Regions from separate parts of the Tardiphaga sp. 768_D3_N2_1 genome, predicted to be linked through region 3. Evidence: predicted binding sites of a transcription regulator. Region 3 holds the regulator's gene; each other region holds the start of a gene.
What was found. Region 3 encodes LexA, which represses DNA repair genes until DNA is damaged. Its sites were predicted from a motif close to TGTTCNNNNTGTGTTCNG; they were not measured.

Region 1: a site for LexA is predicted at 1,266-1,283, ahead of AB8A27_RS22705 (helicase-related protein). Genes of this name have one in related genera too.
Region 2: a site for LexA is predicted at 4,588-4,605, ahead of AB8A27_RS25250 (YifB family Mg chelatase-like AAA ATPase). Genes of this name have one in related genera too.
Region 4: a site for LexA is predicted at 4,775-4,792, ahead of AB8A27_RS02405 (PA0069 family radical SAM protein). Genes of this name have one in related genera too.

The regions. Positions count from the first base shown of each region.
Region 1 is NZ_CP197245.1:4,844,228-4,851,790, forward strand. Features, by position in the region: gene AB8A27_RS22705 (helicase-related protein) at 1-1,185, opposite strand, end outside; gene AB8A27_RS22710 (DUF3108 domain-containing protein) at 1,728-2,621, opposite strand; gene rpmB (50S ribosomal protein L28) at 3,053-3,358, shown strand; gene AB8A27_RS22720 (AAA family ATPase) at 3,534-4,493, shown strand; gene AB8A27_RS22725 (S8 family peptidase) at 4,513-6,855, shown strand; gene AB8A27_RS22730 (hypothetical protein) at 6,970-7,131, shown strand; gene AB8A27_RS22735 (PepSY domain-containing protein) at 7,249-7,563, shown strand, end outside.
Region 2 is NZ_CP197245.1:5,368,781-5,376,343, reverse strand. Features, by position in the region: gene AB8A27_RS25275 (penicillin-binding protein activator) at 1-684, opposite strand, end outside; gene rsmI (16S rRNA (cytidine(1402)-2'-O)-methyltransferase) at 911-1,873, shown strand; gene AB8A27_RS25265 (YraN family protein) at 1,860-2,273, shown strand; gene gshB (glutathione synthase) at 2,329-3,270, shown strand; gene AB8A27_RS25255 (MBL fold metallo-hydrolase) at 3,464-4,444, shown strand; gene AB8A27_RS25250 (YifB family Mg chelatase-like AAA ATPase) at 4,654-6,192, shown strand; gene AB8A27_RS25245 (hypothetical protein) at 6,298-6,768, shown strand; gene AB8A27_RS25240 (ATP-binding protein) at 6,944-7,563, shown strand, end outside.
Region 3 is NZ_CP197245.1:1,993,378-2,000,940, forward strand. Features, by position in the region: gene AB8A27_RS09130 (ComEC/Rec2 family competence protein) at 1-2,283, shown strand; gene lexA (transcriptional repressor LexA) at 2,302-3,018, opposite strand; gene AB8A27_RS09140 (YgiQ family radical SAM protein) at 3,359-5,395, shown strand; gene AB8A27_RS09145 (N-acetyltransferase family protein) at 5,452-6,024, opposite strand; gene AB8A27_RS09150 (Orn/Lys/Arg decarboxylase N-terminal domain-containing protein) at 6,046-7,563, opposite strand, start outside.
Region 4 is NZ_CP197245.1:498,235-505,797, forward strand. Features, by position in the region: gene AB8A27_RS02385 (uracil-DNA glycosylase) at 1-611, shown strand, start outside; gene AB8A27_RS02390 (glycosyltransferase family 39 protein) at 619-2,127, opposite strand; gene AB8A27_RS02395 (ribonuclease HII) at 2,210-2,947, opposite strand; gene AB8A27_RS02400 (VOC family protein) at 3,023-3,481, opposite strand; gene AB8A27_RS02405 (PA0069 family radical SAM protein) at 3,593-4,753, opposite strand; gene AB8A27_RS02410 (glycosyl transferase) at 4,915-5,484, shown strand; gene AB8A27_RS02415 (GNAT family N-acetyltransferase) at 5,487-5,993, shown strand; gene moaB (molybdenum cofactor biosynthesis protein B) at 5,990-6,550, opposite strand; gene ypfJ (KPN_02809 family neutral zinc metallopeptidase) at 6,556-7,497, opposite strand.

The DNA of each region.
Region 1 (7,563 bases), 2.9 Mb from region 3:
TACCAGCTCTGCGTGTGCAGCAGGCGCGATGCGGCGATAATCGGGGATCTGGCAGGCGTCCCACAGCTTCTCCACAGCGTCCTTGCCCTGGGCCCTGTCGCGCACGTCGACGTCGCGCGCGGTATGATCGAGCACGCGAAGGTCCTCGGCGATCGGCGCGCGCGTCAGCGCCTCATGGCGCGGCGTTTGAGCCAATGACACCTGCAATGAGGCGATCGAAGAGAAATCCAGCTTCGAATTGCGCCACTGCAGCACCTTCACCGGCTCGAAAATATGGTTCTGCAACTGATTGACGAGTTCGGGTTCAAACGGCTCGCAGCGACCCGTAGTCCCGAAAGTACCGTTACGCGTTGCACGGCCGGCGCGGCCGGCGATCTGCGCGAATTCCGACGGCGTGAGGCGGCGGAATTGATAGCCATCATATTTGCGGTCAGAGGCGAAGGCGACGTGGTCGACGTCGAGGTTGAGGCCCATTCCGACCGCGTCGGTTGCCACTAGGTAGTCAACGTCACCATTCTGGAACATCGCCACCTGCGCGTTGCGCGTGCGCGGCGACAGCGAGCCCAGAACCACCGCAGCGCCGCCATGCTGGCGCTTGATGAGTTCGGCGATCGCGTAAACCTCATCGGCGGAAAACGCGACAATCGCTGTCCGGCGCGGCTGCCGCGTGATCTTGCGATCCCCGGCGAATTCCAGATGCGACAGCCGCGGCCGCGTCACGATACTGGCGCCGGGCAGCAGGCGCTCGATGATCGGGCGCATGGTCGCAGCGCCCAGAAGCAGCGTCTCGTCGCGGCCGCGGCGATGCAGGATGCGATCGGTGAAGACGTGGCCGCGTTCGAGATCAGCCGCGATCTGGATTTCATCGACGGCCAGAAACGACACGTCGAGATCCCTGGGCATCGCCTCGACGGTCGACACCCAGTAGCGCGGCCTGGCGGGCTTGATCTTCTCCTCGCCGGTGATCAGCGCAACAGCTTGTGGTCCGACGCGGTCGACGATCTTGTTATAGACCTCGCGCGCCAAAAGCCGCAGCGGCAGGCCGATGATGCCCGACGAATGCGCGAGCATGCGCTCGATGGCGAGATGGGTCTTGCCGGTATTGGTGGGGCCGAGCACCGCGGTGACGCCGGCGCCGGGGGCCCTGCCGTTCGAGGGCATGGGCGGAGAAGAAGAAAAGGCCATGTTTTTCAGGTATTTCCGCGTCGCCGACTTTCAAGACTGGAACAGCTTGCGACGCTTCAGAGCCGCGCATTTGGATGGTCTGGAACGAGTCCGGAACGAAAGCGGCCCGAATCGGTGACTCGGCACCTCCGCGGCCGCATCACCCCAATATCTCGCGCTGACGTCCAACAAAACTGACTAGATCAAGTTTGTGACAGCGCAACAAGGGCCGACAAATCTCTCAAGTTATGAACAGCGCACGGACTCCGAACCGGCTTTGAGTCAAGCGCCCTGTCGCAAGAATGCTGCAGCCTTGCTGCAGGAAAGTCGCAGGAAAAACCGCCCGCACCGCCCGATCGTCATCCGCGCTTGCGGCAATCCTGCGGCAGCGCCTGTTCTCAGTCCCTCATGGTGAGGAGCGCGTCTTCGCGCGTCTCGAACCATGAGCTGCAGGGCCGGAACTCGTCGCCACCCTTCGAGACGCCGCGCAGGGGCGCGGCTCCTCAGGATGAGGCCGGTGTGTGGAGCGGCCTCCTTCTCACTCGGTTCGTCTTGTCCGCCCCTCAGTTCGTCTTCGCCACGGCCTTCGGCGGCGCGGCTGTGGTGACGAATTCGGTGGCTTCCAGCATGGCGACGCCGAGCGGGGTCGGCACCGTCATGCGATAGGGCACCAGCACGCGGGTTCCGGCGATCGGCACCAGGGTCACTTCGATATTGCGCTGGGCGGCAAGATATTTGATGGCGGCGCGGTCGGGCACATAGCCGGCGATCGGCGTGAAATAGACGGCGCAGACAATGGCCGGACCATGATAGCCCTTTTCGGCCTTCACATTTTCCATGCGCTTGTAGTCGAGCTTGAGATCGTAGCGCATGCGGCCGTCGAAGATCGACGTCCCGGTGCGGCAGGAATCCGGCGTCATCAATTCGCCGGTGCCGGCCACGCGCAGCAGCGAGCCGGTCATCGGATCGATCACATTACGGCGATGCGCATCGCTGATCGGAATCTTCTCGGGATCGAGCGGCGGCTCCGGCTCGATGGAGAACTCCTTCACATAGCCCGGTGTGATCAGCATCCTGATCGTCTCGGACTTCTTCGCGGAAGTGGTGACGGCCTGATAATTCGACGGCACCAGAGTGCCCGCGACCACGCGGCCGGTGGACTGGCCGGAGCCCGAGCCGCCGGCAAAGGCTTTCAGCAGACCGGCGGTGCCGCCCGAGGCCGTCGCGGAATACTGGTCGTCATTGATGTCGATGGCCCACTGGCCCTTGCCGACCGCGATGCCGGCGAGGCTGGCTTCATATTTGGCCTCCAGCTTGCCGCCGAGGGTCACCGCCTGTGCAGGCGGCTGAAGGGAGGGCTGCGCCGGAGTCGCAGCCGGCGTTTGCGCCCGCGCGGCGCCGGACACCATCACCGGCAGCGCCAGCAGCAGACCCGCAGCAACAACGGCGCGCGCCATCCGGCCTGTCACCGGAGCGGCTATCGCCGGAAGGGGCGCAGAAAAGGTCGCGTGAGGGCTCACTCGGGGGCTCACCTTGGAACTCTCTTGGGAACTCACTTGGGGCATCACCTGGTCGGCAAATCCCGCGCGGGGCGCGGGGTTGCATCGCATATCGGGGCTGAAAGCTGTGTTTCCAGCCCGAATACGTCGTTTATATGATGGGAACCGCGTTGATTTCCATGTGGTTTCCGCCGGTGGGACGGGTTATACAGCGCCCGCAAATGGCGGTTTTTGCCGGTTTTGCCGCGACTTTCGCAGGCTCGATATCTTGACGGCCGTGGCCAAGCCCCCTATACGTCCGCCACTCCTGAAATGGACGTGATTTTGAACCCCTGCCCGGCTTTGGGCTCTTCGCCCTTTAGCTGCGGGGATGACAGAGGATTTTCGCCATGTCTCGGCGCTGTGAACTGACACTGAAGGGCCCCCAGGTGGGCCACAAGGTGAGCCACTCGAACATCAAGACCAAGCGCCGGTTTCTGCCGAACCTGGTGAACGTGACCTTCCTGTCGGACGTGCTCGGCCGCGGCGTGCGCCTGCGCGTGTCGGCGAATGCCGTGAAGTCGGTCGACCACCGCGGCGGCCTCGATGCCTATCTGATCAAGGCCCGCGAGAGCGAGCTGTCGCAGAAGGCCGTGCTGCTCAAGCGCGCCATCGAGAAGAAGAAGGCCGAGACCGCCCCCGCAGCGGCCGCCTGAGCCTGACTAGCCGCTCACGCTGGGCGGACTGAAATTTGAAAACGGCTGGATCGCAAGATCCGGCCGTTTTTCGTTTGGGGATGGCATTAGCCCAGCGGTTGCTAATGACACACACCAAGCGCACTCTTCCAACAGCAATGATTAGCTCGATTGCTTGCGCCGGCCGGTAGGGATCATGAACGCCAAATTTCGCGGCTTCTCCTTTGCAACTCGAGCGTCGGACACAGGCGATAGCTCAGCAGTGACTCAAGCGCACGAAGAAGGGCTACCAGCCGGGACTATCAAAAAAAGGGCCGCAGCGCGAAGAGAGCAGCTGCCTGGGGGGCGCCTCTCGGCCATCGCGAAAACTCAGTTGTCAACGTCTGGCTTGCTCGAATTGATCGAGCCTCAACACAACGTTTCGGACCTAATTCTTAGCCCAGAGAATTATAAAACTCTTTCCGACGTCGTCGATGAGGTCCGGCGCGGCGAAGAGATAAAGCGGCACGGCTTATTGCCTCGATCCAAGCTTCTTTTCTGCGGCCCACCCGGCTGCGGCAAGACGCTTTGCGCTGAAGTACTCGCAGGAGAGCTAAAGCTCCCGCTTTTAGTTGCACGACTCGATGGCATCATCACAACTTACCTCGGCGAAACGGCAAGCAATCTCAGAAAGGTATTCGAGACGATCAGCCAAATACCGGCCGTCCTGTTCTTAGACGAGTTCGATGCACTGGCTCGTGCCCGAACGGACTCGACAGAACACAACGAAATCCGGCGCGTCGTGAACAGTCTACTGATGATGATCGATCGCTTCACAGGGACGGGTGTACTAGTTGCGGCAACCAATCTCGACAGTTCCATCGACCATGCTGCATGGCGACGTTTCGACGAAGTCGTTTTGTTTGAGAGACCAACTATACATCAAATAAAATCCACGCTACGCTTAAAGTTGCGTAATTATCCAACACAATTCGAACCTGCAATTTACGCTGATCGTCTTGAGGGAATGTCTTTCGCTGAGATAGAGCGCATTTGCGTGAGCTCTATTAGGGCATCGATCTTGGCACGAGAGACAGCCGTTCCAATTTTATTGTTCGAACGCGCGATTGATGCTGAACGCCGACGAATGAAAATTAGGGAGCGCGTTCAGGACTAATCGTCTGTCCGGGGGGAAGATGGCTATCTATGAGCACTTGCCGCTCAAGCGGCTTGAAGGCGTTCTTGCGCGCCGAATGCATGGCTTCGGAGTATTACCTCAACGAGAAGCGAAACAGCACGGAGCTCGAATTCAAAAAGAGATCGAAGAGACGATCGCCTCTTTCACGTCCTTGCCCGCTATCGACGGAATCGATCCTTCTCTAATCCTAAAAATTTCGATCAAAGGAAATATCGACGAAGACGAATGGCGAAGAGTCAACCTGACGGTCCTATCCGTCGACGGCGACAATTCTGTAGTTCTCTTCGCGAACGATAAATCGTTGCAGGACTTCCGCAACAAGGTCGAGGCGTATCAAGGTGAATTACCCCTCGGACAAAAATCTCCTCAATTTGCAAGCCTTATTGCGTCGATTGAAGCGGTTTCCCTGCTGAACGCATCTGACCGAATTGGTCCGGCCCTCCGAGCTGATGGAATTAATGAACCCACAGACTTCGCCGCGACCGATAACTATGTCCTAGATTTTGAACTACATCGCCCACCTACTCAAGACGAGAGTGAAATATTCGTCCATCGTTTAAAACAGGCAATTCTTCCTGCAGGAGGAACCCTCTTGAGCGTGTACTCCGGCTATCACCTGCTCATCGCGCGGGCGGAGTGCAATGGAAATGCCGTGCGCGCTGCGCTTGAGTTGCCCGAAGTCGCAATAGCCGACCTACCACCACAACCGGATCTCGCCGGCGAAGATCTTGGCACCTTGGATATCTCTCAAATCCAGGCAGGTAGTTCGCCTGCGGCGGATGCGGTCGTGATTGGGATTATCGATAGCGGCATCAATTTCGGACACCCGTTGCTAGCAAATACAGAGGCGGGATCGATAGCCCTCGATCCAGCGTGGAGCCTGTCTGACATTGCGGGGCACGGAACCTCCGTCGCCTCCATTGCTGCATATGGCGACATCGCCGCCCGCGTCGCAGCACAAGATTTTGATGCCGAATTCTGGATAGCGAGCGGTCGCGTAGTTAACGATGAAGGCCGCTTCCCCAAGGAACGATCTGTCCCTAGTCTGATGGAAGAGGCGATTGGCAAGCTACATACTGAGTATGGATGCCGCATCTTCAACATTTCTTTGGGAGACTCAAAGAAAGTATACAGAGGCGGAAAGCCGGATGCATGGGCAGCTGCTTTGGATGCAATTGCTCGAGACCTAGACGTTCTCCTTATTGTATCGGCTGGCAACAGGAATGATCTCACCAACTCGTTTCACGACGGCATCATTGCAGCTTACCCTCAATACCTCCTGACAGGCGCGTCGCGAATACTGGACCCAGCAACAGCAGCTAACGTTCTATCTGTCGGTGCAGTAGCTCACTCGAACGGCATCGAGAGCGACGACGAGGAGCTGGCGGGCGTTCGCCCGATTTGCGGAGCAAATGAGCCCGCCCCATTCACTCGTTCCGGCCCCGGTGTACGGGGAATGATCAAACCCGATTTGGTCGACATCGGCGGCAACGCCGTGTGGGATGGTCCAACTCGCGCTGTAGTGAACGGCGATCGGAAAGGTGCCGCCGGCATCTGGACCATGCACCACAAGCCTATCGAAAAGCTATTCAGATCACGATCAGGAACATCTTTTTCTGCGCCGAACATCGCCTATAAAGCCGCGCTTCTGTTATCAAGTTTCCCAACCGCATCTGCCAATCTTCTCCGATCTCTTCTGGCTCTCTCAGCAACAATTCCTCCCGCTGTGACAGCGCGCATAGGCGGACTAAAGCAGAAAGATGCTTGGATGGCTTGCGGCATGGGAATTTCTAATGCCGAACACGCTGCTAGTTCTGACGACGGCCGTGTCGTGTTCTTCGCTGAAGATGAACTGCCTCTAGATCATTTTGCAGTGTTTGAAGTCCCCATTCCCGACGAATTCCAAACCGCTAAAGGATCTCGAGAAATCAAAGTATCACTGGCGTTCGACCCGCCTGTTCGGCACACAAGAGCTGATTATCTCGGCGTAACGATGGGGTGGCGCCTACTCCGCGGAACAAATGAGGGCGATGTATTCAATCAGTTTCGGAAATGGACGAAAGAAGAGGGAAAACCGCCGAAATTCCCTCAGAAGTTCATTTGCGCAACCGACATCGGCTCAGACTTGCGAGAGTACGGCACTTTGCAAGTAGGAACACACAGCCGCAAAACGAACATTAGCGCTTACGGCGGAAAGTATTTTGTCGCGGTATGGTGCTCAAGACGCTGGGCTCCGAACGATATTGCTTCGCAGAAATTCGCGCTATGCGTACAGTTACGGCATGAGAACGTGACCACTTTGTATCAGACGCTCAAGCAGCCCATTAAACTGCAAACGTAGATGCCTCCTCTCTCACACATCATTTGAGGCTTCGTCCTCAACATTATCTCAGACGGCGTTTAACCCGTTTGCCTGCGCTGCATCAGGTCCCGCTATTAGGTAGCATATCGGTCCTTGCGCAAGGTGACGACGAAATCCAGCACCTGCCGCATCAGCGGTGGGCAGAAGTTCTACCTGACTGTAGCCATCTCGTCGCTCCCGAATGGTCAGGCAACGGCGAGTTTTCGCAGCGGAGCGATCAAAGGCGACAACGATGCCGCACGGCGACTGGCCTGAAATTGCGACTGTCAGCCCACCAAATCGCCTCATTTCCTTCGGGAACGCAGTGCAGCGTGCACCGTTCTTAACCCGGTTGCGCCGCATGCGGTGCGTGGGACAGATGAGGAGATTTCGATGCCACAGATTTTGAAAAAGCCCGTGTTTTTGAAGGCTTTGCTTCCGCTGGCGCTGGCAGGCGCGATCGGTGCGGCTGCGCCGGCTGTCGCCGCCGATGTCTATGTGGGCGGACGCGCGCCGCGCGCTGTCGTGGCCCCGGTGCCCGCCGGGCCGCTGACGCTGGAGCAGGCGCTGGGCATCGCCTATGGCATCGGCGTGGTGACGGTGCAGAACACCCATTTCGACGGCAACGAATGGGAGATCGAGGGCCGCGATACCTATGGCAAGTGGATCGAGGTCGATATCGACGCGCGCACCGGCGAGATCAGGAAT
Region 2 (7,563 bases), 3.4 Mb from region 3:
GCCGCCCTTTCGCGCCACGGCCTGCTTGAAGGCGACTTCCACGACATTGCCATAGGCATTCTCGGGCAGCATCGCCGCAAAGGAGCGCTTACCCGTGCCCGCAGCGTAATCGACGATGCGATTGACGTCGGATTCGGGCAGGAAACTGAGCAGGTAAACACCGCGGCCAGCGACGCTCGAATCGGTCGAGAAGGCGATCACCGGCACGTTGCGCGCGCGGGTGAGCTGCGCCGTAGCAGGCACAGACAGTGCAAACAGCGGCCCGAGAATGATTTCGGAACCTTCGTCGAGCGCCTGCTGAGCGGCCTGTTGCGCGCCCTGCGCGCTGCCGTTGTCGTCCTTGATCAGCAATTGAATGCTGGGATTCTGGAATTCGGCGAGCGCCATTTCGGCGGCATTCTTCATCGATTGCGCGGCGACGCCGGCATTGCCCGACGCTGACAAAGGCAGGATCAGGCCCACTTTGGTGCCGCCAGTGCCCACAGACTGTGGCTGCTGCGCCGGCCCCGCGGGAGGTCCTGACGGCGACGCCGGCCCGGTGCCGAAGGCATTGGTCAACGTGGACTGCACACCCGCGCAGGCTCCGAGCAGCGGCGCGCCCAGCAGCAGGCCGACAGCCGTCCGCCGTGTTGCGCCCCACGTCGCGCCCTGGGTCCCGGATTTGGGGTCGAACGGATCCGCCATCACTTCTCTTCTTTCGGCCGCATCACATCGGCCCGCCTCGTCACCCAGTATATAGTGTGAGGCGCGGATTCAGACATATTGTCGGCGATAAGTTAACCAAAACAAAAGCTTTATGTTCGGCCATACCTCGTCACCGTAGCCAGATTAGCACAGCGGGAATGAACCACGGCCAAACGCCGGAAAAACGGCTGTCCCCCTTTGGCGCAATTCGCTCTACATTGTCGCCATGCGTGCAACACCCCTCTCCTCATCATCTGCGGACACCGCGGCGCCATCGACCCGGACCTTCACGGTCTCCGGCCATCTGCTCATGGCACCGAAAGCTGTCCCGGGGCTGCACCTCGTGGCGACGCCGATCGGCAATCTCGGCGACATCACCCTGCGTGCACTTGAGACCTTGGCCGGGGTCGACATCATCGCCTGTGAAGACACCCGCATCACCCGCCGCCTGACCGAGCGCTACGGGATCACCGGTACGCTCAAGCAGTATCACGAGCACAATGCCGAACAGGCGCGGCCGAAGATCCTCGAAAAACTGTCGGAGGGCGCATCCATCGCGCTGGTGTCGGATGCCGGCACGCCGCTGATTTCCGATCCGGGCTTCAAGCTGGTGCGCGAAGTGTCGGCAGCAGGCTTCAACGTGATCTCGCTGCCTGGCCCCTCCTCCGTGCTGGCTGCGCTGGCCGTCTCGGCCCTGCCGACCGACCGTTTCTTCTTCGAGGGCTTCTTGCCGTCACGTCAGATGGCGCGCCGGTCGCGCCTGACGGAGTTGGCCGCCATCGATGCCACGCTGGTGATGTTCGAGTCCGGCAATCGCGTGCAGGACACGCTGGCCGACCTCGCCGATATCATGGGTAATCGCGATGCTGCGATCTGCCGCGAACTCACCAAGATGCATGAAGAGATCAATCGCGGATCGATTGCCGACCTGGCCAAGGAGGCAGATGGGTTGGAGACCCGCGGTGAATTCGTGCTCGTCATCGGACCACCAGCCGCAGACGCGCAGGCCATGACCGAAGACGATCTCGATGCCGTGCTGCGCAGCTCGCTGCGGCGCGATAGCGTGAAGGATGCCGTAGCGCATGCGGTCGAACTGTCCGGCCGGCCGCGCCGCGCCGTCTATGCCCGCGCGCTGGAACTGGCCAAGGAGATTCAAAGTCAGAGAGATTCGGGCGATGGCGAAGACTGAGAAAGTCTCCGCATCGAAGCCCTCCGCCACACCGGCTGCGCCGGAACGCGTTGCAGCGTTCAACACCGGTCTCTCCGCCGAAAGCCGCGCCGCTGCTTTGCTGCTGGCCAAGGGCTACCGCATCCTCGCCCGCCGCTTTCGCACCCCCCATGGCGAGATCGATATCGTCGCCAGGAAACGCAACCTGATCGCCTTTGTCGAGGTGAAGGCTCGCGCCAGCCTGGACGAGGCCGCCTATGCGGTAACGCCGCGCCAGCAGGCCCGGATCATGAATGCCGCCCAGGGCTGGCTGATGGCCCGTCCCGAATATGCGGAATTCGACCTACGTTTTGACGTCGTGCTGATTGCGCCGAGACATTTGCCACGCCATCTGTTAGCGGCATTCGACGCCAGTTCCTGACTTCAATATCTTCCTGAGTTTTCGCCTCCCCGACCATAATTCCGGACCTTGCAACATGACCTTGAACGTCGCCGTCCAGATGGACCCCATCGCACGCATCAATCACAAGGGCGATTCGACCTTCGCAATGCTGCTGGAAGCCCAGAAGCGCGGTCACAAACTGTCCTATTACACCCCGGACAAGCTCTCGCTGCGCGGCAATGACGTGGTGGCACCGGTGCAGTCGCTTTCGGTGCGCGACGTCGAGGGCGACTACTTCACGCTCGGCGAACCGACCCGGGTTAATATGGAATCCTTCGACGTCGTGTTGCTGCGGCAGGATCCACCATTCGATCTCGCCTACATCACCTCAACGCATCTCCTCGAACGGATCCACCCGAAGACGCTAGTGGTCAATAACCCGGCTTCCGTGCGCAACGCACCGGAGAAGATCTTCGTGATGGGCTTCTCGGACCTGATGCCGCCAACGCTGATCTCGCGCGACAAGGACGAGATCAATGCCTTCCGCGCCGAACACGGTGCCGTGGTGATGAAGCCGCTGCATGGCCATGGCGGCGCAGCGGTGTTTCGCGTGCTCCCGCAGGACATGAATTTCGGTTCGCTCTACGATCTGTTCTCCGTGACCTTCAAGGAGCAGTGGGTGATCCAGCGCTTCCTTCCCGAAGTGAAGCATGGCGACAAGCGCATCATCCTGATCGACGGCGAATTCGCCGGCGCCGTAAACCGCGTGCCGGCTGAAGATGATTTGCGCTCGAACATGGTGCGCGGCGGCGCCGCCAAGGCCACGGAGCTTTCGCCGCGCGAACGCGAGATCTGCGAACGCGTCGGACCGGCACTGCGCAAGCTCGGACTGCTGTTCGTTGGCATCGATGTCATCGACGGCAATCTCACCGAGATCAATGTGACATCGCCCACGGGCATCCGTGCCATCGCCAAGCTTGGCGGCCCGGATGTGGCGGCACGCGTCTGGGACGTGATCGAAGCGAAGCGGAAATAAACTCCACCCACGTCATTCGCTGCGCCGCGGCAATCATCGACGCGGCAATTTGAATTCCATTCGTCGCAATTCTTCACTCGTTGCTTTTGCTTGCCAGTCATTGAGGGCAAGGGCAGCATGTTGATGCACGCCCAATCAATCGGGCGGCCCGCCATCTGTGGTGGCAAGCAAAAGCATAGTAGTGGAGGAACGCATGACTTCAGACGTTTCGCGACGGTCCCTGCTCGCGCTCGGCGCAGGCATCGGCGCAAATCTCCTCGCTCCCGGCCTCATTGGCAGCGCATTAGCCAAGGCGCCCAAACTCGGCACACAGGCACCCTACTTTCATCGCTTCATGCTCGGCAGCGCCGAAGTCACCGTTGTCTCCGACGGACCTTTGCCGCTCGGCGATCCCTCCGGCACATTCGTCGGCGTGCCCAAGGAAGACGTGCAGAAGATGCTGACGGATAATTTCCTCAGCAGCAGCAATGTCGTGCTCGAACAGAACGCGCCAATCGTCAACATGGGCGACAGGCTAATCCTGTTCGATACCGGCATGGGCACGTCGCAACTATTCGGCAACACCACGGGACGCTTGCAGAAGAGCATGGCCGAGGCTGGTATCAAACTCGGCGATATCGATGCAGTGGTGTGTTCACACGCGCATATCGATCATATCGGCGGCATCGTCGATGCCAATGACAAGCCGCTGTTTCCGAACGCGCAAGTCTATCTCAGCGAGGAAGACTTTAAGTTTTGGACCGACGAAGGCAAACTCGGTTCGCCGCTCAAGGACTTCATCGTCCATGCGCGCAAGAACCTGCTGCCTGTGAAGGATCGCCTGGTGTTTTTCAAGGACGGACAGGAGTTTCTGCCCGGCGTCACCGCCATGCATGCGCCCGGTCATACGTTCGGCCACCACATGTTCATGATTCAGTCGGACGGAAAGTCCTTCGCGTTCCTTGGCGACCTCACCCATCATCAGGTGCTGTTGCTGGAGAAGCCGCGGATGGAGTTCGCCTATGACTCCGATCCGAAGATGGCCGCGGCAACGCGGGTGAAGATGCTCGACATGCTCGCGGCCAACAAGACCGCCGTGATGTCCTATCACTTCGCCTGGCCGGGCTATGGTCATGTGGTCAAATCGGGCGACGGCTTCCGCTATATCGCCGAGCCGATGGTGATGAATCTCTAGCGGCAACTTTCTTGCAGCTTTCATGCGGCGATCTTGGGTCAGCGATCGTCGCATGAACTCCGCAGCGGTCGTTACGCTGCGGGAAGAAAGTCCCTTGTGTGGTTTTGGCCACCTTTGCCAAGACCACGGTACTTTGTCGACTTCGTTCACTAATTGTTCTTGCTATCGAAGCAACCTTAGGTTACGCTTTCATCCCGAATGAGGGCGGCATGGTTCAACGCGTTTCCACCGTAGCCTTTGAGGGGATCGAGGCCCGCGCAGTCGACGTGCAGGTTCAGGTCGTGCCCGGCCTGCCGAATTTCTTGATCGTCGGCCTGCCCGACAAGGCGGTGTCCGAAGCGCGCGAACGGGTCCGCGCGGCGCTGGTCGCTTCGGGTCTTGCGCTGCCAGCGCGGCGCATCATCGTCAATCTCGCACCGGCTGACTTGCCGAAGGAAGGCAGCCATTACGATCTACCGATCGCGCTCGGATTGATGGCGGCGATCGGCGCGATTCCGCCGGATGCCTTGGCGGGCTTCACCGTGCTCGGCGAACTCGGCCTGGATGGTTCGCTCGCTCCTGTAGCCGGCGTGCTGCCGGCTGCGATCGGCGCCAACGCGCGCGACGAGGGATTGATCTGTCCGGCGGCCTGCGGCGCGGAGGCCGCATGGGCGAGCCCCGATATCCAGATCATCGCCGCGACATCGCTGATCCAGATCGCCAATCACTTCAAGGGCACACAGGTTCTGTCGCGGCCGCAACCGAAGATACATGCACGCGAGGAGGCCTTGCTGGATCTGCGCGACATCAAGGGGCAGGAAAGCGCCAAGCGTGCGCTCGAAATCGCTGCGGCCGGGGGCCATCACCTGTTGATGGCCGGAAGTCCGGGATCGGGAAAATCCATGCTTGCGGCGCGGCTGCCGTCGATCCTGCCACCGCTATCGCCGGCGGAGCTGCTCGAAGTCTCGATGATCGCGTCGGTGGCTGGCGAGATCAAGGATGGCGCGCTCACCGCACGCCGGCCGTTCCGCGCACCGCATCATTCCGCCAGCATGGCCGCGCTCACAGGTGGCGGTTTGCGCGCGCGACCGGGCGAGATTTCGCTGGCGCATCAAGGTGTGCTGTTTCTCGATGAATTGCCGGAGTTCGATCCGCGCGTGCTGGATTCGCTGCGCGCACCACTCGAGAATGGCGAGGTGGCGGTCTCGCGCGCCAATCACCGCGTCACCTATCCTGCCCGCTTCATGCTTGTCGCTGCCATGAATCCATGCCGGTGCGGTCACGCTTTCGAACCGGGCTTCTCCTGCAAGCGCGGCCGGATCGACCGCTGCACCTCGGACTATCAGGCGCGCATCTCGGGACCCTTGATGGACCGCATCGATCTGCGCATCGAGGTGCCGGCTGTCACCGCAGCGGATCTCATTCTGCCGCCACCGTCGGAAGGTTCCGCCGAGGTCGCGGTGCGCGTCGCCGCCGCGCGGGATCTACAGACCATGCGTTACGCCGCGGCGGGATTGCCGGGCACACACACCAATGCCTCCGCGCCTGCCTCTGTGCTGGAAACGGTTGCGCAGCCAGATGCCCAGGGACTGACATTGCTGCGCGATGCCGCCGAAACGATGCGGCTGACCGCGCGCGGCTATCACCGCGTGCTGCGCGTAGCGCGGACGCTGGCCGATCTCGACGGCGCCGAGAAAATCGGGCGACTGCATCTGGCCGAGGCGTTGTCTTACCGCGCGCTGGCGGAGGACGTTCGCCGCGCAGCGTGAATTTCCGGCACCCCCTGATGTGGACGTCAACGCGATAGTAACGAGTTTTGTTTACGCTCTGCTCACCATAACCCCGCGTTACGGGGCCAGGGCGAGTACCGTGTCATGCTGCGTTTCAAGATTTTAGCTTCGACGATTCCTCTTGCGCTGGCAGCTTTTCTCGCCCGAGGCGATCTCGTAACCGGCACGCATCCTTGTATCACCACCGGTGAGACGACCATTCAGATCGCCACCATGCCCTGGCAGGCGCAATCGCATGTCAGCTTCACCAGCGATCCCTTGCAGGCGACCGTGCGTGTGCAAATCGTCGATAGTGCCGACACCGCCGACTTCGTCGTACTCGATGATGTCGATGCCGCGGAACCGGATGCTTGTCCGGTCACCGCTGCGACCCGCTTCATCGGTATTGCCGACACATCGGCAACATTGGAACCCGTCATCTATCTGTCGGAGCAGGGTGACGCCGACTATCGAATCTTCGTGAAGTCACGCAGTTTCACGGCGCGCGATGCCGCTGCGCTGATCGTCAGCGCCCATAGCCGCAGCCCAGCGCGAATCGCAGCGGCCAGCCTCTAAGAAGTGGATTAACGCTTCATCAACCATGTCTGCGCCGGCAAATTCGAAACTGCCGTGACGCAAGCACTTGGCAACAACATCCCCGCATGGTCTCCGGCGGGCGCGATCGCCAGATCGCGGCCTGTGTTCGCTCGCAATCACGAGCTCTGATGTGACCAAGCCGGAGTGTTGATCTGTGGCGAAGGGCGTTTTCCGGATCAAGGTCTACTTCCGCCGCTTCGCGCGCCGCTTTCCGTGGTTCGCTTTCGTCATCCGCTCCTTCGTGATGTTCTCCGCTGCCTTCGGTGGCGCCTACGGCTTCATCTCCGGTTCGACCTCCAAAGACTCCGGTTACGATCCGCATTCTTTTGCGATCGGTGCTAGCTTCCTGTTCGCGCTGGCCTGCGTAGCGCTGGCCACTATGAGCATCCGCATGCGCTTCATGGGCAAGCGGATGCGCAAGCTGGCTGCGCATAACGACGCCCTGGTCGATCGGAACTGGGAGTTGAAGGAAGCCGAAGAGCGCGCGCGCAGCCTGTTCGAGGCGCAGGGCGACCTTATCGTGATCCGCGACAGCGAAGGCTGCATCACCTTCGTCAATGATGCCTATTGTGCGTTGGCGGAACAACAGCGTGAAGCGTTGATCGGCAGCCGCTTCGAACTCACGCTGCTGGAGCAGGGCGACATCGCCAACGAGCCCAACGGTACCAGCGTGCACGATCAGAAGATTGCGACCGCCACCGGCCCGCGCTGGATCGCCTGGCGTGAAGGTCTGGTTCGGATCGACGCAGGCCAGCCCGCCGAACTGCAATGCGT
Region 3 (7,563 bases):
ATGGCGCGGGGCGGGGAGCAGCAACAGCGGCGGGGCCGGGCGGGTACGGCGACCACATGGCCGCCGCCGGCCACGGCAGGCGTCGTTGTCCCGTCAGCGACGTCGTCAACGTCGGGCTTCGAGACGCCCTGGACCTGGGCGCGGGCCGAAGCTGGTCCCGGTCGCTTGCTGCCTTGGGTGCCGATCGCTTTCGGCACCGGCATCGCGCTGTATTTTGCTGCTGAGCATGAGCCGGTGGCCTGGATTGCCGCCGCCACGGCTGGACTTCTTTGCCTGGCTGCGTTTCTGCTGCGGCGGCAGCGATGGTTTCCCTTGATCTTGCTCGTTGCGGCCATCGCGGCCGGCTTTGCGATGGCTGCCATTAAAACCGCGCGCGTGGCTCATGAGGTTCTGGCCAAGCCGCTCTATTCCGTCGCGCTGACGGGCTTCGTCGAAACTCACGAGGAACGGGAGCGCACGGATCGCTTCGTGCTGCGCATTGCTACGATGGACAGCCCGCGCGCCGCACCGAAACTCACCCGTGTGCGGCTGTCGGTGAAGAAAGGCACGGCGCCTGCCGTCGGCAGCTTCGTCGAATTGAAGGCAAGGCTGCAGCCGCCACTGTCGCCGCTCCGGCCGGGGAGTTACGACTTTGGCCGCGATCTGTATTTTCAGGGGATCGGCGCGTCCGGTTTCGTGATGGGTGGCATCAAGGCGGTCGATCCACCGACACAGCCAAGCCTGGCGTTACGTTACTCGGCGACCATGCAGGGGCTGCGCGACGCGATCGATGCGCGGATCCGCACCGTTCTGTCTGGCGATAGCCGCGCCATTGCCACGGCGCTGCTCACCGGACGCCGCGATGCGATTTCGGCTGACGTCAATGATGCGATGTTCATCTCCGGCCTTGGTCATGTGCTGTCGATCTCCGGTTATCACATGGCCGTTGTCGCCGGCGTCGTGTTCTTCGCGATCCGCGCGTTACTGGCGCTGATCCCGGTCCTGACGGTGACATTCCCGATCAAGAAGGTTGCGGCGGCGGCGGCACTGTTGGCAGCGCTGTTCTATCTGCTGCTGTCCGGTGGGGAAGTGGCCACGCAGCGTTCCTTTTTCATGACGGCCGTCGTGCTGATTGCCGTCATGGTCGATCGCCGGGCGATGACGTTCCGCACGCTGGCGGTGGCGGCGATGGTTGTCCTGATCGTGGCCCCGGAGGCGCTGGTGCATCCGAGTTTCCAAATGTCATTCGCGGCGACGCTGGGGCTCGTTGCATTGGTGCAGATCGGCATGCCCGCGCTGTTTGCCTCGCCCGATCATTCCGCGACTGCGCGCATGGCGCTGTGGGGCGGACGCGAGATTGCGATGCTCGTGCTGGCCTCGCTGGTCGCGGGCCTTGCCACCACGCCCTATGCCGCGTTTCATTTCCATCGCGTCACGCCTTATGGCGTCGTTGCCAATCTCCTCGCGATGCCGGTGGTTTCGGCGCTTGTCATGCCGGCGGGCATTCTCGGTCTCGTAGCGATGCCGTTCGGTTTTGACGGCGTGTTCTGGCGGCTGATGGATGTCGGCATCCAGTGGATGATCGTGGTTACCCAATGGGTGGCAGCCTTGCCCGGCGCTATCGGCCGGATGCCGGCCTTCGGTACCGGACCGCTGATCACAGCCAGTGTCGGCATCATTGTGCTCGGACTGCTGCGTACACCCTTGCGCCTTGCAGGCGTTGGCGTGCTCGCGCTCTCGATCGTCTGGGCACTCCTGGTGAAACAACCGGATGTGCTGATCTCGGGGGATGGTCACAGCGTTGCGGTACGGGGCAGGGACGGGCACCTGCATGTAATGCGCAGCGCCAAGGATACGTTTCTCGTGAAGGAGTGGCTTGCCGGCGATGCCGATGCACGCCTGCCGACCGATGTCTCTCTCAGCCATAGCGTGTCCTGCGACAGCGACGGATGCATCACGCCGCTTGCCGATGGCGCGCTGGTGGCGCTGGCTTTACAGCCTGACGCGTTCACGGATGATTGCGAGAAGGCGGTGCTGATCGTCACGACGAGACAACCGCCAAAGGATTGTCGTGCGCTGGTGATTGATCAGGATCGCCTGCAACGAAACGGTGCGGTGAGCCTGCAGCGAACCGCGAACGGCTTTGCGATCGATGCCGTGCGACCGCCTGGCCTGGACCGTCCGTGGTCGCGCGCCATTCCCGATGAGCCTCAGGCCGACACGCTACAGACCGGTCGCCTGCCGCAAAACCGGCCGGTGGATGCGACGCCGGCGGAAACCGATCTTCAACCCGAAGATCAGTAGTCCGCCGATGCGCAAATCTCAGTAGCGGCGATACAGGCCGATCAGCTTGCCCTGAATGCGCACCCGGTTGGGGGGCAGGATGCGTACTTCGTAAGCGTCGTTGGCGGGCTCCAGCGCGATGGATGCACCGCGGCGGCGGAAGCGCTTCAGCGTGGCTTCCTCGTCGTCGATCAGGGCCACCACGATGTCGCCGGTGTCGGCGCTTTCGTTGCGCTGGATCAGCACGGTATCGCCGTCGAGAATGCCGGCGTCCTGCATGGAATCGCCGCGCACTTCGAGCGCGTAATGTTCGCCGGAGCCGAGCATGTCCGCGGGCATGCTGATGGTGTGGCTACGGGTCTGCAGCGCCTCGATCGGCGTACCTGCCGCGATCCGGCCCATCACGGGGATGGCGACGGTGCGACCGTTATCATCGTCGCTGCTGCCGATGCTGGCAGCCGGACGCACCTTGCCGAGCGTGCCTTCGATGACGCTGGGCGTGAAGCCGCGGCGGCCGGTGCCACCGGTGACCGGGGCGCCGAGCTCGGGCAGCTTGATGACTTCAATGGCACGGGCGCGATTGGGCAGCCGGCGAATGAAACCGCGCTCTTCAAGCGCCGTGATCAGACGATGAATGCCGGACTTGGAGCGCAAGTCGAGTGCATCCTTCATCTCGTCGAAGGAGGGCGGTACGCCGGCTTCCTTCAGGCGCTGGTCGATGAAACGCAGAAGTTCGTATTGTTTGCGGGTGAGCATCTGAAGCCATCCTCAGTTGACGGTGTCGGCCGCCGCGTGTGTTTCGGGACCTCTTGACCGACGCCTTTTGCAGGCGCGCGGCGGAGGGCAGTTCACGAGTTCGGGCACTCATAAACACTAAGCCGCAGAATCTCGAAACAAATCATGAACGAACACTATCTGTTCCATATGTGTTCTGCAATGACTAATTTCGCCCTAAAGCTTTGGTGTTTGACGCGAGAGACCGCGGCATGACGAAGTCATCGACGACCCGGCATCGGCAACGCCGCGAGAGCGTTCATTGCTCTATGAGCAGTGTCAGGCGTTGAATTCGAAAGCCCGGAGTCTTATGCGTGACGCCATGAACAACGCTGCTGTCGCTGTCGCCGAAAAGCCATTGATGTCCCGGGTTCCGTCCATGGCGCAGTCGCGCAAGGCGGCGCCATTCCTACCCATGAGCCGCGCCGAGATGACGGCGCTCGGCTGGGACGCCTGCGACATCGTGCTGGTCACCGGCGATGCCTATGTCGATCATCCCTCGTTCGGCATGGCGATCATTGGCCGGCTGCTTGAAGCGCAGGGGTTTCGCGTCGGCATCATCTCGCAGCCGGACTGGCATTCGGCGGAACCGTTCAAGACGCTCGGCAAGCCGCGCGTGTTCTTCGGCGTCACCGGCGGCAACATGGATTCGATGGTGAACCGCTACACGGCGGATCGCAGGATCCGTAGCGACGACGCCTATACGCCGGGCGGCGAGGGCGGCAAGCGGCCGGATCGTTGCACCGTGGTTTATGCGCAGCGCTGCCGCGAGGCGTTCAAGGATGTGCCGATCGTGCTCGGCGGTATCGAGGCGTCGCTGCGCCGCATCGCGCATTATGATTACTGGTCAGAGAAAGTCCGCCGCTCGATCCTTGCTGACGCGAAGGCCGATCTGCTGCTCTATGGCAATGCCGAGCGTGCCGTCGTCGAGGTCGCGCACCGGCTAGCCGATGGCGAAGCGCCGCGCGATCTCGATGATATCCGCGGCGTCGCGCTGTTTCGTCGTGTGCCCGAGAATTACACCGAGCTGCCCGCGGACGATCTCGATTCTGCCGATGAAGGCGCCACGCGCCGAAACGGCGACACGGTGGTGCGTTTGCCGTCCTGCGAACAGGTCGAGCAGGACAAGGAAGCCTATGCGCGCGCCTCCCGCGTGCTGCACCGGGAAGCCAATCCGGGTAATGCGCGTGCGCTGGTCCAGCGTCACGGCGACCGCGATCTATGGCTCAACCCGCCGCCGATCCCGCTCACATCCGAGGAGATGGATGCGGTCTACGATCTGCCTTATGCCCGCGCGCCGCATCCATCCTATGGCGATCAGAAGATTCCTGCCTGGGACATGATCAAGTTCTCGGTGACGATCATGCGCGGCTGTTTCGGCGGCTGCACTTTCTGCTCGATCACCGAGCATGAAGGCCGCATCATCCAGAACCGCTCGGAAAAATCGATCCTGCAGGAGATCGAGCGTATCCGCGACAAGACGCCGGGCTTCACCGGCGTCATTTCGGACATCGGCGGCCCGACCGCAAACATGTATCGGATGGCCTGCAAGGATCCGAATATCGAGAAGGCGTGCCGGTTGCCGTCCTGCGTGTTTCCGGACATCTGCCCGAATCTCAATACCTCGCATGACGACCTGATCCGCCTGTACCGCAAGGTGCGCGAGACCAAGGGCATCAAGAAGGTGATGGTGGCGTCGGGCGTGCGCTACGATCTCGCGGTGCAGAGCCCGAAATATATCGAGGAGCTCGTCACGCATCATGTCGGCGGCTATTTGAAGATCGCGCCCGAGCATACCGAGCGCGGCCCGCTCGACAAGATGATGAAGCCCGGCATCGGCACATTCAACCGCTTCAAGAAGATGTTCGAGGCGGCCGCGCAGAAGGCCGGCAAGAAATACTATCTGATCCCGTATTTCATCGCCGCACATCCGGGCACGACCGACGAGGACATGATGAACCTCGCGCTGTGGCTGAAGAAGAACCGCTACCGCGCCGATCAGGTACAGACCTTCCTGCCGTCACCGATGGCGACCGCGACGGCGATGTATCACACCGGCGTCAATCCGCTGCGCGGCATCAGGCGCGGCGCGAGCGAAAAGGTCGAGGCCATCAAGGGCCTGCGGCAGCGCCGGCTGCACAAGGCGTTTCTGCGCTACCACGATCCCGATAACTGGCCGATATTGCGCGAGGCATTGAAGCAGATGGGGCGTGCCGATCTGATCGGCTCACATCCCGAACAGCTTGTTCCGGCGCATCAACCTGTCGGCACCGGCAAGGGCGGCGGCACGCGGCGCCCGGTGAGATCCGGCGGCAAGATGCAGCGCTTCACGACGAAGGGCGTACCGATCAGGAAGTGAGCGACGGGCACGTGTCGTCGCTACGCTCCTCGCAATGACGGCGGAGAGACTGTGGTCTAGAGAATCCGCTCCGAAAACGGTACCGGCGGTGGCGGCGTGGTCGACCCCGCTGCCAGCGAGCGCTGCACCATGATCGTATCGGCCCAGCGGCCGGAGCGATAGGCGACGCCGGGCAGCAGGCCCACGCGAGCAAAGCCGAAGCTGTCGTGAAGGCCGAGCGAGGCTGTGTTGTCGGCATCGATATAGCCGATGATCTGCCGGAAGCCGGCGGCCGCGCAGACGTCGATCAATTCGCGCATCAACAGGCGGCCGATGCCCCGGCCGACATGTCCGTGGTGGATATAGATCGAGTGCTTGACCGTGTAGCGATAGGCCGGTCGCTTGCGGAACAGCACCACATAGGCGTAGCCGACCACCTCGCCGCCCTGCGTGGCGACGAGATGCGGGAACCGTTTGCTGCGCAGGTTCTTGCGCCGGTCTCTGAGATCGTCGGGCTGCGGCGTGTCGGCGTCGCTGACGCCTTCCTCGACGCCTTGCCGGATGTGCCGGCGATAGATCGCCAGCATGGCATCGACGTCGGTGTCGCGCGAGGGTCGTATGACGACCGGCTGTTCGAGTTCCGTTTGCAAATCAGGCTCCTTACGAGCTCCCTATTCGGAGACCACGTAAGTGTAAAGCCGGATCCGGCCATTGGCGTCGACCTTGCGGTAGATGCCCTGGATTTCGACGTCGAAGCCCGGGAATGTGTTGAAGCAGGTCTCGAACATCTTCAGATAATCGATCATGGGCTTGGCCCGTTCGGTGAGGCGCTCGCCCGGCACGATCGTGGCGATGCCGGGCGGATAGACCACGAACGGCGTCGTCGCGACGCGCCCGAAAAGCTCATCGATCGAAACGTAATCGACGTCGTTGCGCACCAGACAGCGCGCGGCATCGTGGGGTGACATGGCGATCTCCGGCAGATGGTCGGCGGAGAACTGCCTGGTCTGGAGGTCGCTCACATTGGCCTCGCGGAAGAACCGGTGCATGTCGCCGCACAGATCCCGCAGGCGTACGCCCGCATAACGCACAGGCCGGCGCCTGGCGAATTCCGGGATGACGTCTTCCAGCAGCGCGTTGTCGTCATGAAATTTCTTGAAGGCGACAAGGCCCGATATGAGCGTGCCGGCCTTGCTGGCTTCCACGCCCGGCGTCAGCAGGAAGAGCAGCGAGTTGAGATCGTTCTTCTCCGGCACGATGCGGTTTTCGCGCAGGAATTGCGCGACCACAGGGGCTGGGATGCCGTGGTCGGCATAGGCACCGGTGGTGCGATCGAAGCCGGGGGTCAGGACCGTCAGCTTGTTCGGATCGGTCATGGCGAAGCCGGCGACCATGCCCGGGAAGCCGTGCCAGGCAGCCTCAGGGGCGAGCTGCCAATAGGAGGGATTGGTGGCGAGCTGATCCGTGCCAACGCTTTCCCACGGCACGTTGTGAACGGCGCCTTCGCTCGATGCATCGGGAATTGCGACGCGCTCGGGCACGAAGGGTTCGAAGAACCAACGGCGCTCGGTGCGGGTTTCCTTCTCTTCGAATTCGCGGCGGACCGCGCGCATCTTCTTGCGCAGTTCGATGCCGAGGCGGATCGTGTCGTCCCACAACACTTCGCCCGAGCGTCCCTTCATCATCTGCGCGCCGACATCCAATGATGCAAACAGCGGATAGAACGGAGAGGTCGAGGCGTGTTGCATGAAGCTCTCGTTGAAGCGCCGATGCTCGACACGGCGCTTCTGCCCGCGGATATGCCGATCCTTCATGTGGATCTGCGACGCCTGCGAGAAGCTCGCCAGCTGCTTGTGGGTCGACTGTGTCGCGATGATGCCCGGCGAATCCGGGCCGAGCTCCTTGAGCCCCATGGCGAACCGGCCGGCATAGAGCGGATGGAATTTCATGAAGCCAGCCCAGGCTTCGTCGAACAGGATGTAATCGCAGAGATGACCGATGCGCTTGATGATCATCTCGGCGCTGTAGATGGTGCCGTCATAGGTGCACTGTTCGATGACGGCGACGCGGAACGGGCGCGGACGCTTCCAGGCTTCGGGATCCGTGACCAGCGGATTGGTGCGGATGCTCTCGCGGAGAGCCTTCTCGTCAGTGGCCTCCCAGTTCATCGGGCCGATCAGGCCCCAGGG
Region 4 (7,563 bases), 1.5 Mb from region 3:
ATGTTGCCATCGCTGCCGCCCGGGACGCCGCGCGCACCGCGCCCTCGCTCGAGGTGCTGCGTGGCATGCTGAATACATTCGACGGCTGCGCGCTGAAAACGACCGCGACCCAGCTCGTGTTCGCCGATGGCAATCCACAGGCCCGGATCATGTTCGTCGGCGAGGCGCCCGGCCGCGACGAGGATATCGAGGGCCTTCCTTTCGTTGGCCGCTCCGGCAAACTGCTCGACCTGATGATGCGCGCCATCGGCCTGAAGCGCACCGAGGTCTATATCGCCAATGTCATTCCCTGGCGGCCGCCGGGCAACCGCACGCCGACGCCGCAGGAGACGCAGATCTGCCTGCCGTTCATCCAGCGCCAGATCGAGCTGGTAAATCCGGACATCCTCGTCACGCTGGGCAATCCCTCGACGCAGACGCTGCTGCAGACCCGCGACGGCATCATGAAGTCGCGCGGCCGCTGGGTCGACTACGACACCGGCACCCGCAAGATCAAAGCGCTGGCAACATTCCACCCGGCCTATCTGCTGCGCTCGCCATCCTACAAGCGGATGACCTGGATGGATCTGCGCTCAATCGCGAAGGCGCTGGAAGCGCCATCGGGGAAATAAAGTCAGGTCACGGCGCTTTCGGCCGCACGATCGCCCAGCCGACCCGCAGCAACGGCAGCCGGCCGTTCACCAGACGCTCAAACGCACGCGGCACTTCCGGCACGAGGTCCGGAAAGCGCTGGATGATCTCGGCAGGCGGCGTGCCCACCGTGTCCGCTGCGCGCCACACCACGACGCCGCCGGTCTCGGCAAACTTCGCTGGCGTGATCCATGGCGTGCGCGACGGCACTGCGTCGTTCAGCAGATGCGGCCGTGACGCGCTCATGCCAATCAATGCGGCGAGTTGCGCATCGCCTGCGACCGCCGATAGTGGACGATTGGTGCGACGCTCGAAACTCTCGCCGAAGAAGCGCCCGATCTCGCGCGCTGGAAGCGCTGTGACATCCTCGGGGCCGTCGACCCAAGGCAGAATCACGAGACTGGCGAAAGCTGCCAGCGCAGGCGCAATGATGGCGAACGCCCAGACCTTGCGCAGCACGCGCTGGCGCCGTAGCGCGATCAGGTCGCCCGACGCCACGACGACGGCGAGACCCGACATGACCAGAGCAATGCCGGCACCGCCGACCACGCGATCGAGGCCATAGAGCGCAGCGAACAGGCTGCCGAGCAGCCCCGGCACGAGCGCGAAGAAAAACACATAGCCACGCGCCAGCGGATCGACCGGCGGACGGAAGATGATCGGAGCTTCCTCGGTCTTCGGAACGATGCGGCCCCAATTCATCACCGTGAGCACGATCACGCCCGTGATGGCCGCAAGCAGCCAGGCTATCAGAATGCCCCACTGCCGCGCCTTGCCGGCAAGATCATCCAGATGCGGCAGCGCTGGCAGCACGGGCGCGCCGGCCCGGATGACCCACATCGCCCACGGCAATGTCAGCACGGCGATCACCAGCAGCGCATAGAGCGGATCGAACGAAGCAAGATTACTTCGACCGCGCGATGTCGCGAGACCGAAGACGAGTGGTAGTGGCAGCAACCACATCGCATGGGGCGTCGTCAGAAGCAGCAGGCCAGCCTCGATCGACAGCGCGAACCAGGCATTGCGACGGCCCTGCCCGATGGCCAACCAGGCGTGCAGCAGGAACATCGCCCAGAGCGGACGCGCCAGGATCAGCGGGCCAAATTCGATGCCGGGCGTGCTGAAGGCCGTGACAGTCATGGTCAGCAGCACGGCGATGACCGCCTGCGGCCCCCCGACGATCGTCCGGCCGAGGTGATAGACAGCGCGGAAGGTCAGGACAGCGCAGATTTGTGCCAGCAAATAGACGCCGAAGACATGATTACCGACCGCCCGAAAGGCGATATCCGCGAGCCAGAACGCGAGCGGCGGACCCATATGGGTACCGACCTGATATTCCCGGCCATAGGCCAGCACAGTGGCGAGATCGCCCGGCGGGCCGCGATAGAGCAGCAGCGGCACAACCAGCCAGATCGCCGCCTGACACAGCACGACGATCCAGAACACCAGCCTTGGCCGGGCGCGGATCAGTTCGACGATCAGGGAGGTGAAACGCATTGAACGTCTGAACCGGCCAGCAAGGAATGAAGCGTGCTCAGGTGATACGGCGCGGAGCCGGGAGAGGCAACCGCCTGAGCGCTCAGGCGGAAATCCCGATATCGAGGATAGTCTGAGTCTCGATCAGGCCTGGCGCCCGAGCGACTGCCTGGTGCCGCGCACGAGCCGCCGCCACCGGCGCGAACAGGCTGCGGTGATGAATGCTGGGTCCCAATTCATTCAGCGCAGCCAGATGCTGCGGGACGCCATAGCCCTTATGGACCTCGAAGCCATAGCCGGGGCAATTCTCGGCGAGGCGGCACATCAGCCGGTCGCGTGAGACCTTGGCGATGATCGAGGCCGCCGCGATGGACAGCACCAGCGCGTCGCCGCCGATGACCGCTTGGCATTCCGCCGTCGTGTCGATCTTGTCGCGGCCATCGACAAACACATGTTTCGGCGCTTCCGGCAGCGACGCGACCGCACGCGCCAGTGCCCAGAGCGATGCCCGCAGGATATTGTCGCGGTCGATGCGACCCGGTGATGCATAGGCGACGGCAAAGGACGACGTGGCGCAGATGTCCTCGAACAGCGCCTCGCGCTTCGCCTCGGTCAGCTTCTTGGAATCGTCGAGGCCTTTAGGAATCCGCTTGGGATCGAGAACGACGGCCGCCGCCACGACCGGGCCTGCCAGCGGTCCACGGCCCGCTTCGTCACATCCGGCCACCGGCCAGATGCCCTGCTTCAGCAACGCGCGCTCGCGCTTAAAGCTCGGCGGGCCGGCCACGATGACGGTGTTGCGCGGCTTTGCCGGCGCTCTCTTCTTCTCATCCCGAATCATCGGGGGATCGTGCTGAAGCAGCCCCTGCAGCGCAACCGGGAACTCGAGATCATGCCCGCTATTCAGGTCAGGCCTTCAATCGTCCAGATGCACCCGCCGGTCATCACCGACCTCGATCCCCGGTGCCGTAACCACGTCCCAGGCGTGCCCGTCCGGATCCGCAAAGTAGCCGGAATAGCCACCATAGTCGGTCCTGCGCGCCGGCTTCAAAAGCGATCCGCCGCAATCGACGGCGAAAGCGAGGACTGCATCGACCTCGTCTTCGGAGCGGCAATTCCATGCCAGCGTGCTGCCGCGAAACGCCTGCGGCCTTGGATGGTCTGGCAATGTCGCATCCTGCGCGAGTTGCTCCCACGGAAAGAGCGCGAGGACGCTGGCGCCAGTATCGAAAAAGGCGATGGCATCGCCAGAGGCGCGGGCTTTTCGCGTAAAACCCAACGCTTCGTAGAAGGCAATGCTCCTGCGCATATCAGCGACACCCAGCGTGATCACCGTCATGCGCGCGATCGGCGCTGGTGGCTTCTTCGTTGTCATGCGCGTCACTCCTTTACTCACTCTATAGATCGAAAAGAGGGACGTTGGCAGGCTCTGGTTTCCTGCCAACGTCCCCTCTCCACCACTCCGTACGCTGCGAGACCTGCGGAGTTAGAACAGATTCAATTGCTGACCGGCACCGGCCGGCTTCTCGAAATGATCAAGGGTGAGTTTCGAACGACGCTTGTTGAGACCGAGCTTGGCGCAGGCTATCTCGAAGCGCCGGCCAATCATCCAGGCCATCGGCCCGGTACCCTTCATGCGCGTGCCCCATTGCGAGTCGTAATCGCGACCACCGCGCATTTCACGGATCAGCGTGAAGACGTGGCGATAGCGGTCCGGATAATTGGCCATCAGCCATTCGCGAAACAGATCACGCACTTCCAGCGGCAGCCGCAGCAACACATAACTGGCTTCCTTGACGCCGGCATGGGCGGCGGCATCGAGAATCCGTTCGATCTCGCTGTCGTTCAGCGCAGGGATTACCGGCGCCACCATTACCGTGGTCGGAATGCCGGCCTCTGATAGCTGCCGCAGCGCTTCCAGTCGTTTCGGCGGAGTCGAGGCGCGCGGCTCCATGGTACGCGCGAGCTTCGGATCGAGCGACGTCACCGATAGTGCGACCTTGGCGAGGTTGCGCTTCGCCATCCGCGCCAGAATATCGATGTCGCGCGTCACCAAGGCCGACTTGGTAACGATGCCGACGGGATGACCGGTCTTCTCCAGCACTTCGAGAATGCCGCGCATCACTTTGCGATCGCGCTCGATCGGTTGATACGGATCGGTATTGGTGCCGATCGCGATCATCTTCGGCTCGTACTCGGCGGCGGCAAGCTCCTTCTCGAGCAGAGCTGGCGCATCGGGCTTCACGAAGAGCTTGGATTCGAAATCGAGCCCGGGCGAGAGACCGAGATAGGCGTGGGTCGGCCGTGCGAAACAATAGACGCAGCCATGCTCGCAGCCACGATAGGGATTGATCGAACGGTCGAAGCCGATATCCGGCGACTCGTTGCGCGTGATGACCTTGCGCGCGGTATCCGTCGCAACGGTTGTCTTGAACGGCGGCAGTTCATCGAGGCTCTGCCAGCCGTCATCAAAGGCGACCCGGGCCTCGGCTTCATATCGGCCGCTGTCGTTCGACTGCGCGCCGCGTCCCCGGCGACGCTCGCGATCGATCGCGACGTCGATTTCCGGAAATGGCGACGGAGGCGCTCCCGCTTGGCTGGGGATCGGGGCCGGCTGCTTCCTGAGGGCTGCTGTGCTGCGATTCATGCAGCCAAGGTATCAGCAAAACGGAACAAATCAAGAACAAACGCAAGGCCTATGAATCAACCTGTGATTTGCCCGTTCATCGAGTTTAGCATTGGCGGCTGCTTTCAGTGTGACGAAATGATAACGCTGCCGCACTGCTCTTTGAGGTATTATCCACATCCATGCTGAGCGTGATCATCCCCACCGATGGCGTCGAACAGCCAGCGGTCGCCACTCTGGCGGCGCTGGTGCCGGGCGCTGCTGCCGGAGTGATCCGCGAAGTGCTGCTGGTCGATCGCGCCGGAACCGATGTCATCGAACGCGTTGCCGATGTCGCAGGCTGCAGCTTCCTCACATCTTCCGGCTCGCGCGCCGCGGCGATGGCTGCCGGCGCAAAACAGGCACGCTCGCCCTGGCTGATGTTTTTGCATGCGGGTGCCGTGCTCGATGCCGGCTGGATCGAGGAAACCCAGCAATTCATCCAGCGCGTCTCGACCAGCGACCGCGCGCGGGCGGGTATCTTCCGTTATGCGCGCTCGCCCTATGACGAAGCGGGCCTCCGCGATGGCCTGAAACACCTAGTCCGCGTGATCACCGGCCCCCGGGCCGATCAGGGCTTGCTGATCGCACGCGAGCACTACGACCGCCTCGGAGGCTACGCACCCGATGCCCGGCGCTCCGAAGCGCGGCTGCTGCGCCAGCTCGGCCGCTCCTCACGCACATTGCTGCGCAGCCGGATCATCGTCGCCTGATCATGGCCACCCGAGCCCCCGATGCCGTTCAGCCGGCAGTGCTACGCGATCTCCAGCCCGGCGATATCGACTGGGTGATCCGCAGTCACGGGGAGCTCTACGCAACCGAATACGGCTTCGATGCATCCTTCAAGGCGCTGGTAGCCGACATCGCCGCAGAATTCGTCGCGTCATGCGATGCCACGCGCGAACGCTGCTGGATCGCCGAGATGGATGGCGCGCCCGTAGGCTCGCTGTTTCTCGTGAGGGCATCCGACGACGTCGCCAAGTTTCGCCTCTTGCTGATCGATCCCAAGGCGCGCGGACAAAAGCTCGGCCAGCGCATGGTGACGGAATCCATCGCCTTTGCGCGACAATGTGGTTATCGCAGGATCACGCTGTGGACCCAGAGCAATCTCGGCGCTGCACGAAAAATCTATCAGGATGCCGGCTTCGCGCTGGTCGCAACCGAGCCGCATCACAGTTTCGGGCAGGATCTGATCGGCGAAACCTGGGAGCTCGTGCTCTAGGCCGACGCGCCCTTCGCTTTCGGACGTCGCAGATGCTCATCGAGCCGCGGCATGATCTCCACGAAATTGCAGGGCCGCGTGCGGTAATCCAGTTGCGCCGCAAGGATGCCATCCCAGCCATCGCGGCAGGCGCCGGGCGAACCCGGCAGGCAGAAGATAAACGTCGCGCCGGCGGTACCAGCAGTCGCGCGGCTCTGGATCGTCGAGGCACCGATCTTGGCGTGGCTCAGCATGTGAAACGCAATCGAGAAACCATCCATCCGCTTCTCGAACAGCGGCTCGATGGCTTCCGGCGTGACATCGCGGCCGGTGAACCCGGTGCCGCCGGTCGTGATGATCGCGTCGACGCCGGGATCGGCGATCCATGCACGCACGATCGTGCGGATCGCCTCGACATCGTCAGTGACAATATCTCGCTTCGCCAGCTTGTGGCCGGCCGATGTCAGCCGGTCCGCCAGCGTCGCGCCGGACTTGTCGTCGTCAAGCGAGCGCGTATCGGAGATGGTCAGTACCGCAATGTTGAGCGGCACGAAGGCCTTGGTCGTGTCCGGCTCCATCGTCGTTACAGCCGATCCGTCGCAAATGTATTGCAGGCCTGCACGGTGCCCTGCTGATAGCCGGTCATGAACCAGCGCTTGCGCTGTTCGGCCGAGCCATGTGTGAACGAGTCCGGCACCACGCGGCCCTGCGCCTGACGCTGCAGCGTGTCGTCACCGATCGCGGATGCGGTCTGCAACGCGGCATCGATGTCGCCGGCCTCAAGGAAACCGGGCCGCTTCTTCGATTCGCGATTGACCCAGACACCGGAAAGGCAATCAGCCTGCAGTTCTACGCGAACCTGCAGCAGATTGGCCTCCGCCTTGCTGCCCGCCTGCTGCTGCAGCCGTGTCACGCGCGGAATGATGCCGAGCAGATTCTGGATGTGATGGCCCGCTTCATGCGCGATGATATAGGCCGCCGTAAATTTGCAGGCGTTACCCGAACAACCGCGGAAGCGCGTTTCGACCTGACGGAAGAAACTGGTGTCGAGATAGATCTTCTTGTCGGGCGGGCAATAGAACGGCCCCATCGCCGACTGCGCATTGCCGCAACGTCCACCATTGGTCGCATTACGGAAGAGGACGATCTGCGGTCCGGTATATTTCTGTCCGCTCTCCTTGAAGATTTCATCCCAGCGATCATCGATTTCGCCGAGCACGCCGGAGATCATGCTGCCCATTTCGTCGGTGGGTGCGCCTGACTTCGTCGGTGTCGAGCGACGGTCGGTCTGATAGGTCGGCGCCTGCTGTCCGCCGGTGAGAATTTCTGCGCCGCCGATCAGGATGCGCGGATCGATGCCGAACGCCCAGCCGACGAGGCCAAGCACGATGACCGTGCCGATGCCAAGACCACCGCCGCCGCCCGGAATTCCGAAGCCACCGCCTCCGCCGCCGCCATATCCGCCCCCGCTATCGTCACGACGGTCGTCGATATTGTCGCTGCGACGGAAGTCATCGTAACGCATGGGGCAATTCCTTCATTTCAAGTCGCAGTATTTTAGACGGGTTTGGCGCAATCCGCCCATCATAAC